2 regions of the Streptosporangium sp. NPDC000095 genome follow, and region 2 is predicted to be linked to the other one. Evidence: predicted binding sites of a transcription regulator. Region 2 holds the regulator's gene; the other holds the start of a gene.
The links. Region 2 encodes LexA, which represses DNA repair genes until DNA is damaged. Its sites were predicted from a motif close to TCGAACANNTGTTCGA; they were not measured.
Positions count from the first base shown of each region.

Region 1: ruvC (crossover junction endodeoxyribonuclease RuvC) is a predicted target of LexA. The motif match lies at 4,488-4,503, and genes of this name have one in related genera.

Region 1 is NZ_JBIAZS010000026.1:30,072-37,348, forward strand. It holds gene ACFY3V_RS36905 (DUF3048 domain-containing protein) at 1-326, shown strand, start outside; gene pdxS (pyridoxal 5'-phosphate synthase lyase subunit PdxS) at 479-1,393, shown strand; gene pdxT (pyridoxal 5'-phosphate synthase glutaminase subunit PdxT) at 1,693-2,283, shown strand; gene ACFY3V_RS36920 (YebC/PmpR family DNA-binding transcriptional regulator) at 2,287-3,039, shown strand; gene ACFY3V_RS36925 (cation:proton antiporter) at 3,108-4,385, shown strand; gene ruvC (crossover junction endodeoxyribonuclease RuvC) at 4,536-5,123, shown strand; gene ruvA (Holliday junction branch migration protein RuvA) at 5,120-5,740, shown strand; gene ruvB (Holliday junction branch migration DNA helicase RuvB) at 5,787-6,845, shown strand; gene yajC (preprotein translocase subunit YajC) at 7,072-7,277, shown strand, end outside.
Region 2 is NZ_JBIAZS010000012.1:72,947-80,223, reverse strand. It holds gene ACFY3V_RS25375 (vitamin B12-dependent ribonucleotide reductase) at 1-337, opposite strand, end outside; gene nrdR (transcriptional regulator NrdR) at 422-883, opposite strand; gene ACFY3V_RS25365 (LysM peptidoglycan-binding domain-containing protein) at 1,369-1,641, opposite strand; gene lexA (transcriptional repressor LexA) at 2,532-3,242, shown strand; gene leuS (leucine--tRNA ligase) at 3,716-6,184, opposite strand; gene ACFY3V_RS25350 (hypothetical protein) at 6,543-7,277, shown strand, end outside.

The sequences.
Region 1 (7,277 bases), on a different contig from region 2:
CGGGCAAGTGGCTGGTCTGGCAGGACGGCAAGAAGGACATGGCGGCCGAGGGCGGCCAGCTCGGCGCGCCCACGATCGTCGTGCAGTACACCAAGACGGAGCGTTCGCAGTTCCACGACAAGAACCAGAGCTACACCCCGCTGGTGCACAGCACGGGCAAGGGCAGGGCGATCGTGCTCCGTGACGGGCAGGCGTTCAAGGCCCGCTGGTCGCGGCCGGACGAGAAGGACGGCACCGTCTTCACCACCGAGACGGGCGAGCCGATGAACTTCGCCCCGGGGCAGGTCTGGGTCGTGCTCGCCTCCGCCAAACCCGTCATCCCCTGACACGCACGTCCTGTACATACTGTCCAAGAAGATCATCCAAGGACGACAAGGCGTCGGGTAAGGGGGCAGTCCGCCAGCGCCTACGATGGAAGGCGTACTGGCCGTCCTCGGACGGCCCGTGTCCGCAGCCAGCCGTCGTGAGGTAGAAGACCGTGTCCAGCAGCACGCCCGAAGTCAGCGAGACGACCGTCACCGGAACCGCCCGGGTCAAGCGCGGCATGGCAGAGATGCTCAAGGGTGGCGTCATCATGGACGTCGTCAACGCCGAGCAGGCCAAGATCGCCGAAGACGCCGGTGCCGTCGCCGTCATGGCCCTTGAGCGGGTGCCCGCCGACATCCGCGCCCAGGGCGGCGTCTCCCGGATGAGCGACCCCGACATGATCGACGGCATCATCTCCGCCGTCTCGATCCCGGTCATGGCCAAGGCCCGCATCGGCCACTTCGTCGAGGCGCAGGTGCTCCAGTCCCTCGGCGTCGACTACATCGACGAGTCCGAGGTGCTCACCCCCGCCGACTACACCAACCACATCGACAAGTGGCAGTTCACCGTGCCCTTCGTCTGCGGCGCGACCAACCTGGGTGAGGCGCTGCGCCGCCTCACCGAGGGCGCGGCGATGATCCGCTCCAAGGGAGAGGCCGGCACCGGCGACGTCTCCAACGCCACCACCCACATGCGCAAGATCAGGGGTGAGATCAAGCGTCTGGGCTCGCTGCCCGAGGACGAGCTCTATGTCGCGGCCAAGGAGCTCCAGGCGCCGTACGAGCTGGTCGCCGAGGTCGCCAGGACCGGCAAGCTGCCGGTCGTGCTGTTCACCGCCGGCGGCATCGCCACCCCGGCCGACGCGGCGATGATGATGCAGCTCGGCGCTGAGGGCGTGTTCGTCGGCTCGGGCATCTTCAAGTCCGGCAATCCCGCCGAGCGTGCCTCCGCGATCGTCAAGGCCACCACCTTCCACGACGATCCCGACGTCATCGCGAAGGTCTCCCGGGGGCTGGGAGAGGCGATGGTCGGCATCAACGTCGACGACATCCCTGCCCCGCACCGGCTGGCCGAGCGCGGCTGGTAGGGCGGGCGAGGGCTTTCAGGGCTTTCTTCAGGGGGCGGGGAGCCTCCGGGAAGCCCGGTGAGACTCCGGGAAAAGGGCGATCTCCGTCACGGGGGTCGCCCTTCCTCCGCAGGGGGTCGATCTCGTGGTCACGTGCCCCGCGATCCCGCCCCGAGGAGCACGGCGCCGCCACCGGGGAACGGGGCCGGGCCGTCACGGTCCGGATCTCCGAGCCGTGTCGGAGCGTGAACCGGTTTGGGGCCGTCCAAGGGGTGGCCATACGCTGAAGGGGCACTCCACCCGTACGGGAAGGACCATCGGTGACCATCGTCCCCACGATCGGCGTGTTCGCGCTGCAAGGAGACGTGCGCGAGCACACTCGCTCCCTGGAGGCGGTGGGCGCGAGAGCGGTCGCCGTACGGCGCCCCCGCGAGCTGGAGGCGGTCGACGGCCTCGTCATCCCCGGTGGCGAGTCCACCACGATGTGGAAACTCGCCGAGACCTTCGAGCTGCTCGAACCACTCCGGATGCGGATCAAGGCGGGAATGCCCGCCTACGGCTCCTGCGCCGGGATGATCATGCTGGCCGACCGGATCGAGGGCGGGATCGAAGGCCAGCAGACGATCGGAGGCATCGACATGGTCGTCCGCCGCAACGCCTTCGGACGCCAGGTCGACTCCTTCGAGGCCGACATCGACTTCGCCGGTCGCGGCAGCACGCGGGCCGTCTTCATCCGCGCACCCTGGGTGGAATCGGTGGGTTCGGAGGTCGAAGTGCTGGCACTGGCCGAACCTGGGGATAGGATCGTCGCGGTCCGTCAAGGACCGTTGCTCGCCACGTCCTTCCACCCGGAACTTACCGGGGATGTCGGTGTGCATTCATATTTCGCTGAGATGGTGAGGGAGCTCTAGGCGATGTCCGGCCACTCCAAATGGGCGACGACGAAGCACAAGAAGGCCGCGCTCGATTCCAAGCGCGGCAAGCTGTTCGCCAAGCTCATCAAGAACATCGAGGTCGCGGCTCGGACGGGCGGACCCGATCCGGACGGCAACCCGACGCTGTACGACGCCATCACCAAGGCGCGCAAGAGTTCGGTCCCGATCGACAACATCGAGCGTGCCCGTAAGCGCGGCGGTGGTCTCGAGGCCGGCGGCGCCGACTGGCAGACCATTATGTACGAGGGTTACGCCCCCGGCGGCGTCGCGGTGCTGATCGAGTGCCTCACCGACAACCGCAACCGCGCGGCCTCCGAGGTCCGCGTCGCGCTGACCCGCAACGGCGGCTCGCTGGCCGACCCGGGTTCGGTGTCCTACATGTTCAACCGCAAGGGTGTCGTGCTCGTCCCCAAGGGCGAGCTGGGTGAGGACGACGTGCTGGTCGCGGTCCTCGACGCGGGTGCCGAGGAGGTCAACGACCTGGGCGACCAGTTCGAGGTCGTCTCGGAGGCCACCGACCTCGTCCCGGTCCGCAAGGCCCTGCAGGAGGCCGGGATCGACTACGACTCGGCCGAGTCCAGCTTCATGCCGACGCTGAACGTCCCGCTGGACGAGGAGGGCGCCCGCAAGGTCTTCAGGCTGATCGACGCCCTTGAGGACAGCGACGACGTGCAGAACGTCTGGGCCAACTTCGACGTCTCCGACGAGGTCATGGAGAAGCTCGACGCGTAGTCCGATTTTTCGGACCTCGCGCTGCTCGTGAGGTTTGTCCGCGTGGTCCAGGGCAGATCACGCGGACAATGGGCAATCCTGACCTCATCTTCGCCGTGGCGGGCGTTGCCGCGCTGCTCGCGGCCACACTGCCGCGACTTCTCAACCGCCGCCCCTTCTCGCTGCCCCTCGCCTGCCTGCTGGTCGGTCTGGTCCTCTACGCCCTGCCCCTGGAGCTGCCCGATCCCGATCCGGTGGCCCACCGGACACTGGTCGAGCACGTCACCGAGATCTGCGTGCTGGTCTCGCTCATGGGCGCGGGGCTGGCCATCAACCGGCCCTTCGGGCGGCGCGGCTGGTCCTCGACCTGGCGCCTGCTCGGGTGGACACTCCCGCTCACCGTCCTCGCCGTGGCCGCCGCCGCGTACGGCCTGCTCGGCTGGCCCCTCGCGGCGGCGTTGCTGCTGGGCGCGGTCCTCGCGCCGACCGACCCGGTGCTCGCCTCCGACGTTCAGGTCGGCGAGCCCGTCGACTCGGAGAAGGCCGACGACGAGGTCCGCTTCGCCCTCACCTCCGAGGCGGGCCTCAACGACGGCCTGGCCTTCCCCCTGGTGTACGCCGCCATCACGCTGGCCGTCAGCGGGGGGACCGGCTGGATCGGCGAGTGGGCGCTGGTGGACCTGCTCTACCGGTGCGTCGCGGGCGTGGTGTGCGGCCTGCTGATCGGCAAAGGGCTGGGGCGGCTGTTCTTCCGTGCCGAGAAGCCCGACCTGCGGCTGGCCGAGCACCGCGACGGCTTCGTGGCGCTGGCCGCGACGTTCCTGGCCTACGGCCTCACCGAGCTGGTGCACGGGTACGGCTTCATCGCGGTGTTCGTGACCGCCTGCACCATCAGGGCGGCCGAGCGCAGCCACGGCTACAACGGGGTGCTGCACGGCTTCATAGAGCAGATCGAGCGGCTGTTCACCGCCTGGCTGCTCCTGCTGCTCGGAGGCTTCGTCGCGGTGGGGGGACTGTCCGCGCTCACCTGGCGGGGCGCCGCGGTCGGCCTGTCGCTGCTGCTCGTCATCCGGCCGCTGGTCGGGTGGCTCTCCCTGCTGAGAGGCAGGGCGGGGCCGCGCGAGCGCGTCGTGGCGGCGTTCTTCGGCGTCCGCGGCATCGGCTCGTTGTTCTACCTCGCCTACGCCCTCGGCCAGGCCGACTTCGGCGTACCCGCCGAGGAGATCTGGGCCGTGGTCGCCTTCACCGCGATGGCCTCCCTGGTGATCCACGGAATCTCGGCCTCGCCGGCGATGAACCGCCTGGACCTGCTGCGCGACCGGGCAGGGAACGACCGTGACGCGGAACCCGCCACCCAGCACCCGTGAGACGGATCCCCTGGAGGCGGTGAGCCGGCGCCTGCCGCTCCGCCTCTCGACGGACCGGGGGAGAGCCGTGCGCGGGATGCTCTCACGCGGTAGAGTCTGCCACCGAACAGATGTTCGGCGAGCGGAGGCGTGTCGGTGCGATTGCCCGAGTTGCGGGTGATGGGGGTTGATCCGGGGCTCACCCGATGCGGGCTCGGCGCCGTCGAGGGGCGGCCCGGCGCACCGCTGAGCCTGATCAAAGTGGGGGTCGTCCGCACCCCCGCCGACGACGAGATCGGCGCCCGGCTGGTGGCGATCGAGGCGGGCATCGAGCAGTGGCTCGACGAGGTCCGGCCCGACGCGGTGGCCGTGGAGCGGGTCTTCGCCCAGCACAACCTCAGGACCGTGATGGGCACCGCCCAGGCCTCCGCCGTGGCGATCCTGTGCGCCTCCCGCAGGGGCCTGCCGGTCGCGCTGCACACGCCTTCCGAGGTCAAGGCCGCGATCACCGGCAGCGGCACGGCGGACAAGCAGCAGGTCGGCACGATGGTGACCCGCCTGCTGAGGCTGGACGCGATGCCCAAGCCCGCCGACGCCGCCGACGCGCTCGCCCTCGCGATCTGCCACGTGTGGCGGGGCGGGGCACAGAGCAGGCTGGCCGAGGCCGCCGCGAAGGCCGCGAGCGCCTCCGGCACGACCCCCGCCGCCTACTTCCGGAGTCGTGGCAGGGCCGGACACCCGAGAGGAACCGCGAAGTGATCGCCTCGGTGCGAGGACAGGTGACCGCGATCGCGCCCGACGGTGCGGTCGTCGAGGTCGGCGGGGTGGGAGTCCTCGTGCACTGCACGCCGGGCACCCTGGCGACGCTCAGGACGGGGGAGGAGGCCAGGCTGGCCACCTCGCTGGTGGTCCGCGAGGAGTCGCTCACGCTGTTCGGCTTCGCCACCGAGGACGAGCGCGGCACCTTCGAGATGCTGCAGACGGCGAGCGGGGTCGGCCCCAAGGTCGCCCTCGCGATGCTGGCCGTGCACACTCCCAACGCGCTCCGGGTGGCCGTGGCCTCCGCCGACGTCAAGGCGCTGACCAGGGTCCCCGGGGTGGGGCCGAAGGGTGCCCAGCGGATCATCGTCGACCTCAAGAACAAGCTCGGCACTCCCGAGGAGGCCGTCAGCGCCGCGCTCGACGGCAGAGCCGTCGCGCCCGCCTGGCGGGGTCAGGTCCACTCGGGGCTGGTCGGTCTTGGCTACTCGGCGCGGGACGCCGACGAGGCGGTCGCCGCCGTCGAGTCCCAGGCCGACGCCGAGATGGCCGAGGGCCGCACCCCCCAGGTGGCGCCCCTGCTCAAGGCGGCCCTCCGCGCGCTGAGCGTGCGATGAGGGGCGCGGGTGAGTCCGCCGTACGGCGGGACGAGGGAGGGGCGGCGTGAGTTCCGACCGTGATCTGGTGTCGCCGGACGCCGAGGGCGACGAGAGATATATCGAGGCGGCGCTGCGGCCCAAGCGGCTGGAGGAGTTCATCGGCCAGGCGCGGGTGCGCGAGCAGCTGTCACTGGTGTTGCAGAGCGCGCTGCGACGCAACAGGCCGCCGGATCACGTGCTGATGAGCGGCGGTCCCGGACTGGGCAAGACGACCCTCTCCATGATCATCGCGACCGAGCTCTCCGTGCCCATCCGGATCACCTCCGGGCCCGCGCTGGAGCGGGCCGGTGACCTCGCGGCGATCCTGTCGACGCTCTCGGAGGGCGAGGTCCTGTTCATCGACGAGATCCATCGCATGGCGAGGCCCGCCGAGGAGATGCTCTACCTCGCGATGGAGGACTTCCGCGTCGACATCGTGGTGGGCAAGGGGCCGGGGGCGACCGCGATCCCACTGGAGATCGCTCCGTTCACCCTGGTCGGGGCCACCACACGGGCCGGGATGCTCCCCGCGCCGCTGCGCGATCGCTTCGGTTTCGTCGCACACATGGACTTCTACGGGGTCGCCGAGCTGGAGGAGGTGCTGCACCGCTCCTCGCGTCTGCTGGGCGTCGCGCTCCCCGGCGACGCCGCCCGCGAGATCGCCGGCCGTTCCCGGGGCACCCCCCGCATCGCCAACCGGCTGCTGCGCCGGGTCCGCGACTTCGCCGAGGTGCGCGCCGAGGGGGTGGTCACCCGGGACGTCGCCTCCGCCGCGCTCAACCTCTACGAGGTCGACGCCGAAGGGCTCGACCGGCTCGACCGGGCGGTGCTCGGAGCGCTGCTGCGCAAGTTCGGCGGCGGGCCGGTGGGGCTGTCGACGCTGGCGGTGGCCGTGGGGGAGGAACCGGAGACGGTCGAGGTGGTCGCCGAGCCGTTCCTGGTGCGGCAGGGACTCCTCGCCCGGACCCCCCGTGGCCGGGTCGCGACCGCCGCGGCCTGGACCCACCTGGGTCTGGTCCCCCCGCCCGACGCCTTCGGTGCCTCGTTTCTCATCGATCTTGAGGATGATGCCGGGCAAATCTAGCGTTGGGAGTCGGTAGGGAAGTCGTACGGGATTGATCACAGAACGATGACAACTGTATCGAAATGGGAACTTCCCTGCGAGCCGAATCGTGACTTCGTTGCCCCGCTCTTAACAGCTCGCCTAAACTCCGAGCCTTGGCTGGCTGTGTAGGCTGACGTGCTGAGCGGCGTGGTCGTATGTGGCGTCCGGTTTTCGCCGGTCAATCTTCAAGAAAAGGAGCGGCCCTGTGGGCGGCAACTATTCGAGCCTGATCATGATCGCTCTCATGGTCGTGGTGTTCTACTTCCTGCTTATCCGGCCGCAGCGCAAGCGGCAGCAGGAGCAGCTCAAGATGCAGAACAGTCTCACGCCGGGCACCGGTGTCATGACCACGACGGGCCTCTTCGGGACCGTGGTGGCCATCGACAACGAGGACGTGATCCTGGAGATCGC
Region 2 (7,277 bases):
AGTAACCGTGCTCGACCGCCGTACGCGTGTAGACGCCCACCACCCGGTCGATCAGCTGCTTGAGGCTCCACTCCCGCTGCGGGGTGCCGACCGCGCCGCGGAAGTACTTGGTGGTCACGATGTTGGCGGCGTTGACCGACCACGACCGGGGGAACTCGACACCGCGCTGCTCGAAGTTGATCGAGCCGTCGCGCCAGTTGGTCATGACGACGTCACGGCGCTCCCAGACCAGCTCGTCATAGGGATGCACGCCTGGCGTGGTGAAGATGCGCTTCATCTTCAGACCCTTACGTGGCCTCTTGCCTCCACGTGTCACCGCACCGGCGGTCTCCGTCATGACTTCCCCCTCCTGGGGCTCCGTGGAACCCTCGAATCGGACCACACCAACGCGCCGCATCACCCCCGGCGCCCGGGGTCTGTATCAGTCCTGCTTGGTGGAGCGCTCCGCCCGGAGTCGCTCGATCTCCGCCTCGAAGTCGGCCAGCGTCTCGAAACCGCGATAGACGGAGGCGAACCGTAGGTACGCCACCTCGTCCAGTTCGCGGAGCGGGCCCAGGATGGCCAGCCCGACCTCGTGGGCCGCGATCTCGGCGCATCCGGTGGCCCGGATGCTCTCCTCGACTCGCTGGCCCAGCTGCGCCAGGGAATCCTCACTGACGGACCGCCCCTGGCACGCCCGCCGGACCCCGGCGATCACCTTGTCCCTGAAAAACGGCTCCGTCACACCGCTGCGCTTGCTCACCATGAGCAGAACGGTCTCCTGCGTGGTGAACCTGCGCCCGCATTCCGAGCACGTGCGCCTGCGGCGGATCGCCCCGCCGTCCTCGGTGGCCCGGCTGTCGATGACTCGCGTGTCTAGATGGCGACAGAACGGACAATGCACGCGTGTCGCCTCCTTGACCTACCGAAGCGGCCGACCCACCTCACCTACCCACGACACGCACGGCCAGACGCCCGCGCACACATCTCGAAGAGTCGAGATGCGGTAATGGAAACACAAGCTGTGGTGAAGTGTTGCGATGCAGCCACTAGATGTTGTGGTCCAACCGTAGAAGTGCTCGACCATGAACGCAAGTTGAAACGACCTTGCGGCACGAAGTCGCTGATCAGCCCGCACATCCCGGCGTGTCGCCACCCATGCGAGACCCCTCTCGCCCCGGACGCCTCTCGTCTCACAGTCGCCCCAGACGACCCGTCGGACGAGTCCCTCGCATCCCCTCTCACACCCCTCGCCCCACCCGCGCCGCCGACCCGCCCCACCCCGCCGGAACGAGGCCCGCCCCTCTCGCCGGCCGCCCCGCCGGAGCCCGGCCGGGCGCCGCAGCGGTCCCACGAGCCCCGGCCCGATCGCCGGAGCCCGGACCGGCCTCACCTCACGGAGACGAGGCCCTCCGGGAGATAGAGCCGGGTCCCCGGCCGGACCTCCGAGCCGGACAGCCCGTTGAGGTCCATGATGCGACGGACCGCCGAGCCGGTGTCCGCCTCCTTCGTCAACGCGTCCGCGATCTCCCACAGCGTGTCGTCCGCGTGCACCGTGATCCGCGGCAGCCCCTCAAGGCCCGCCCGCTCGTCCGCCGCGACCATGTCGATGCGTCCGCCGATCCAGAGCACCGCCAGGCTGAACAGTGCGAGCACCGCCACCACGACGATCCTTCCACGCCGGGTGAGTCGAAGGGGCCGCCGAACCGCTCCCTTCCGGCCGACACCCGGCCGGCGGGTGCCCACCGAGGATGCCGTCGCCGATCGCGGCGCCCTCCTCGGCCCGGCCCCGCGTCCGGCTCCCCGTTCCGGATCACGCCCGGACCACCGTCCCCGCCCAAGGCCGGGGCTCCACCCCCGCCCACGCCCGAGCGACCGCCTCGCCTCGCGGCCAGGACTCCGCCCAGGCTCACGCCCGGACGCCCCGCCGGGCTTTCGCTCGGACTCACGCGAGGCCCGCCCCGGCTCTCGCCCACGCTTTCGCCCGGACTCCCGAGCGGATTCCCGTCTCATCTCGCGGCCGGACCTTCGCGCGGCCTCACGGCCGGATCCTCGCCCGGGCTCACGCTCGAAGACCCGCTCGGGCTCCCCGCCGGACCTTCGCCCCGGCTCGCGGCCGAGGCGTGCCCTCGGCACCGGTCCTGACACCGGCACCGAGTCCCACACGGCCTCCCACCCCTGCTTCGCCTCGGATCTCCGCCCGGACTCCGGCGCGGGACCGGGTTCCGGCTCCGGTCTCGGGGGCGGCACGAGCCGCAGGCGCGGCGCTCCCGGTGATCGCTGCGCCGCCCGGGACCTCGGCGCGATCCTGGATCGTGGTGTCGTCGCGGTCGGTTTCACGGTGGCCCCCCATCCCCTCGACCTGGCCGAACACATGTCGAAGAAAGATCGGTGAATCGAACACGATGTCGATCGAACTCCCGTACGATGTTGTACACCACGGCGTCGCCGATTTCGAGGACATTCGAACAATTGTTTGAGTATGATCTTCGGCCGAGGTATGGTCGCTGTGTGCGACGTGTTAAATACAGACCGGGAGGCGAGGAGTTCGTATGAGCCAGCACAACGAGAACGGTTCGGCCGCCAGCGACCTGGCGGTGCGAAGGCGTGACTCCCTTGGCCTCACCCCCAGGCAGCGGAAGATCCTTGAGGTGATCCGCGATTCCGTGCAGCAGCGCGGCTATCCGCCGTCCATGCGGGAGATCGGCGAAGCGGTGCAGCTCACCAGCACCTCCAGCGTGTCGCACCAGTTGACGGCTTTGCAGCGCAAGGGCTACCTGCGGCGTGATCCGCACCGCCCCCGCGCCTTGGAGGTCCGCCTTCCCGGCGAGCCCGTGCTGTGGGTTGATCCCGACTCCGGTGAGGACGAGACTCCGGTCAGCCGTCCGACCGCCGCCTATGTGCCCCTCGTCGGTCAGATCGCCGCCGGTGGCCCCATCCTCGCCGAGGAGAGCATCGAAGACGTCTTCGCCCTGCCCAGGCAGCTTGTCGGTGAGGGTACGCTCTTCCTCCTCCAGGTGACCGGCGACTCGATGATCGAGGCCGCCATCGCCAACGGTGACTGGGTGGTCGTGCGCCAGCAGCCGGTCGCCGACAACGGCGACGTGGTCGCCGCGATGATCGACGGCGAGGCCACGGTCAAGACCTTCAAGCGCAGAGACGGCCACGTCTGGCTGGTCCCGCACAACCCCAACTACGACCCGATCCCCGGCGACGAGGCCACCGTGCTCGGCAAGGTCGTCGCGGTCCTCCGCAAGCTCTGACGCGAGCGTCCCACGCAGGCTCCTCACCGCTCTCCACGGGCTCCGGCCCGTGGAGGCGTCGCCGCCTGAGAGCGTCACCCGGCACGCGGGTCCGGACCGAGCCACACCGTGGTTACGCGAGCTCGGCATCACGCGCCTCCGGCTTTCTGTGCGACACGCCATAGAACGACACGCCGGATGGGGTCCGACATCAGATGTCGGGCCCCATCCGGCGTTCTCAGGTGATGGGATATCCCCGGGAAGATCTCTCGCCGGCGGGCACGGAAACCCACCCGGCGAGGCCGAGATGGAGGCCCGCCGCTTGAAGCGGCACGGGTTCTCCCCCGAAGTGGTCACGGGGACACGCCGGCCGAGTTGACGCGCGACACCCGGGATGCCCTCGCAAGGGCACCCCGAGTCCGTAGCGACCCCGCGAGACGTCCGCGGCCGGTCACTCAGCAGTCCGTCGTCCGCGGCGAGGGCACGCGGGACGACTACGGCACGATGTTGACCAGCTTGGGCGCGCGGACGATCACCTTGCGCGGCGTGCCGGACAGGAAGGGCTGAACCTTCTCCGACCGCAGGGCCAGCAACTCCAGGTCCGCCTCGGAGATCTCCGGGGAGACCTCCAGCCGGTCGCGCACCTTGCCCGCGACCTGGACGACGCAGGTGACCGACTCCTGGACCAGCAGCGCCGGGTCGGCCACCGGCCAGCCCGCGGTGGCGACCGAGGCGGCGTGTCCCAGCCGCTCCCAGCCCTCCTCCGCCGCGTACGGCGCGACCAGAGACAGCATGACCGCGAGGGTCTCGGCGGCCTCCCTGACCGCCGGGTCGGCGGCGCCGGGGCCGGAGTCGATGGCCTTGCGTGCCGCGCTCGTCAGCTCCATCATGCGGGCCACCGCGACGTTGAAGCGGTGCGACTCGACCAGCTTGGTGACCTCGTCGATGGTGTGGTGGACGACCTTGCGCAGGTTCAGGTCTCCCGCGGTGACGTCGACGCCGGGCGCGGAGGCCGCGCCGGCCTCCGCCATCACGCGGAACGCGCGGGCGAGGAACTTCTGCGAGGCCGCCGGAGAGACGTCGGACCAGTCGATGTCGTCCTCGGGCGGTCCGGCGAAGACGACGGTCAGCCTGACCGCGTCGACACCGTAGGCGTCGATCTGCTGGCCCAGGTCGACGCCGTTGCCCAGCGACTTGGACATCGCCTTGCCCTGGTTGATGACCTGCCCCTGGTTCAGCAGGCGGGTGAAGGGCTCGACGAAGTCGACCATTCCCATGTCGTGCAGGACCTTGGTGAAGAACCTGGCGTACAGCAGGTGCAGCACGGCGTGCTCGACACCGCCGATGTACTGGTCGATCGGACCCCACCTGCGCACGCGCTCGACGTCGAACGGCCCCTCGTCGTAGGCCGGGTCGACGTAGCGCAGGAAGTACCACGAGGAGTCGACGAAGGTGTCCATCGTGTCGGTGTCGCGCTTCGCCGGGCCGCCGCACTTGGGGCAGGAGACGTTGACCCAGTCTTCGGCCGAGGCGAGCGGGGAGATGCCCTTGGGCGCCAGGGCCTCGCCACGCATGTCGGGCAGGGTGACGGGCAGCTGGTCGTCGGGGACGGGGACCTCGCCGCAGTCGGCGCAGTGAATGATCGGGATCGGGCAGCCCCAGAAGCGCTGGCGGGACAGCAGCCAGTCGCGCAGCCGGAAGTTGACCGTGAAGTGACCGGTGCCCCGCTCGCTCAGCACCTCGATGATCTTCCGGATCGCCTCGGCCTTGGCCAGGCCGTCCAGCGGGCCGGAGTTGACCATTGCGCCGTCACCGGTGGTGGCGACACCGGTCTCGCCGGGATCGGCCAGACCGGTGTGCACGACCACCCGTACCGGCAGGTCGAAGGTACGGGCGAAGTCCAGGTCGCGCTGGTCGTGGGCGGGCACGGCCATGATGGCGCCGTGGCCGTAGTCGGACAGCACGTAGTCGGCCGCCCAGACCGGCATGCGCTCACCGTTGACCGGGTTGATCGCGTACCGGCCCAGGAAGACGCCGGTCTTCTCCTTCTCGGTGGACAGCCGGTCGATGTCGGACAGCTTGGACACCTCGACCCGGTATGCCTCGAACGCCTCACGCCGGTCGTCGGTGACGATCTCCTCGGCCAGCGGCGCGTCCGGGGCGACCACGAAGAAGGTGGCGCCGTACAGGGTGTCGGGACGGGTGGTGTAGACGGTCACCGGCTCGTCCCGGCCCTCGATCACGAAGTCGACGTCGGCACCCTCGGAGCGGCCGATCCAGTTGCGCTGCATCGTCAGCACGCGCTCGGACCAGCCGCCTTCCAGCAGGGACATGTCGTCCAGCAGCCGGTCGGCGTAATCAGTGATCTTGAAATACCACTGGGTCAGCTCGCGACGGACGATCTCGGCGCCACAGCGCTCGCACCTGCCGTCCTTGACCTGCTCGTTGGCGAGCACGGTCTGGTCGTTCGGGCACCAGTTGACCAGGCCACCCTTGCGGTAGGCCAGGCCACGCTCGAAGAAGCGGTTGAAGAGCCACTGGGTCCATTTGTAGTACGAGGTGTCGCTGGTGTGCAGACGGCGGGACCAGTCGAAGGAGATCGCGTAGCGCCGGTAGGAGTTGGCCTGGGTCTCGATGTTGGCGTAGGTCCACTCCGCCGGGTGCGCGTTGTGCTTGATCGCGGCGTTCTCGGCGGGCAGGCCGAAGGAGTCCCAGCCGACGGGGTGCAGCACGTTGTAGCCGCGCTGGACCCAGTAGCGGGAGATGACGTCGCCCAGGGCGAACACCTCGGCGTGCCCCATGTGCAGGTCGCCCGAGGGATAGGAGAACATGTCGAGCATGTAGCGCCGCTCGCGCGGGTCGGCGGGGTCGTCGGAGGCCCGGAAGGGATCCAGTTCCTCCCACCTGCGCTGCCACTTGACCTGCAGGGCCTGCGGGTCATAGTGCTGCTCGTCGCTCTGCATGTCGGCTCGCTCGCTCACGTCGATCTTCCTCGGGGTATGCCTGCGTGGATGGTCCGACCCGTCCGGCCCAATGCAAAAACCCCCCGCTCACGCGGAGGGCAGCCGCATCGGCAGGGCGCTCAGGGACGGGAAGGCCGATGCGGCCCGATAAGCAGGGTCGCGGCACGCATAGGGCAAGACTATCGCAGCCCGCAAGGCGTATTCGTGGTCGGCGAGAACAGGGCCGATAACGGCAAACAGGAGACAGGATCCGGCCAGGTCAGCAGAATGGAGGCTCCCGTTCTCCCGGGGGCAACGAGACCCGATGGCTATACGCCTGTTGTGACCTCGTATGTCTCTCGCGTTTACTCTTCTAACCGTGGCACATTCAGCAGAGTCGGGGCAGGGCCCGGATCCGATGGAGGTCGGCCTGCCCATGCAGGATCCGCCGACCGACCCCACCGGGCTCCAGTTCAGGGGGGCGTTCTCCAGTTTCCCTGCGAGCCCCCCCGTCTCACGTGAGACCATGCCCAATACGCCTAATTCGGGCACCCGCGCGGGAGGTAAGGAAAGCATGGCCTCGGAGCAGTCCAGCCAGTCCCACCTGCCTTCGGCATGGCCGGAGGCTGCCGAGCCGTCGCCCTCGTGGTCGAACGATTCGCTTGGCACCGGACCCCGGCTGCCCCTCCCGCAGGACGAGCAGCAGAGCGGCAACGGCCCCTCCTGGCAGACCTCACCCGGCGAAGGACAGCGCGCCTCCACATCCCAGGCCGACCTCCCCGGCGGCGGCCGGTCCCAGGGCACCCCGCCCCAGAGCGACGGCCGCCCGCAGAGCCCGCAGGCCGACGGCTGGGCGCAAGCCTCGGCCCCGCAGAACAACGACGGCTGGGCACAGGCGACCAACCCTCAGGTCAGCAGCTGGCCTGATGCCTTCAGTCCGCGCAACGACGGCTGGGCGCAAGCCTCGGCCCCGCAGAACAACGACAGCTGGGCACAGGCATCCGGTTCACAGGCCGACGGCTGGGCGCAAGCCTCGGCCCCGCAGAACAACGACGGCTGGACGCAAGGATCCGCCGCACAGGCCGACGGCTGGGCACAGGCGTCGGGCCCGCGG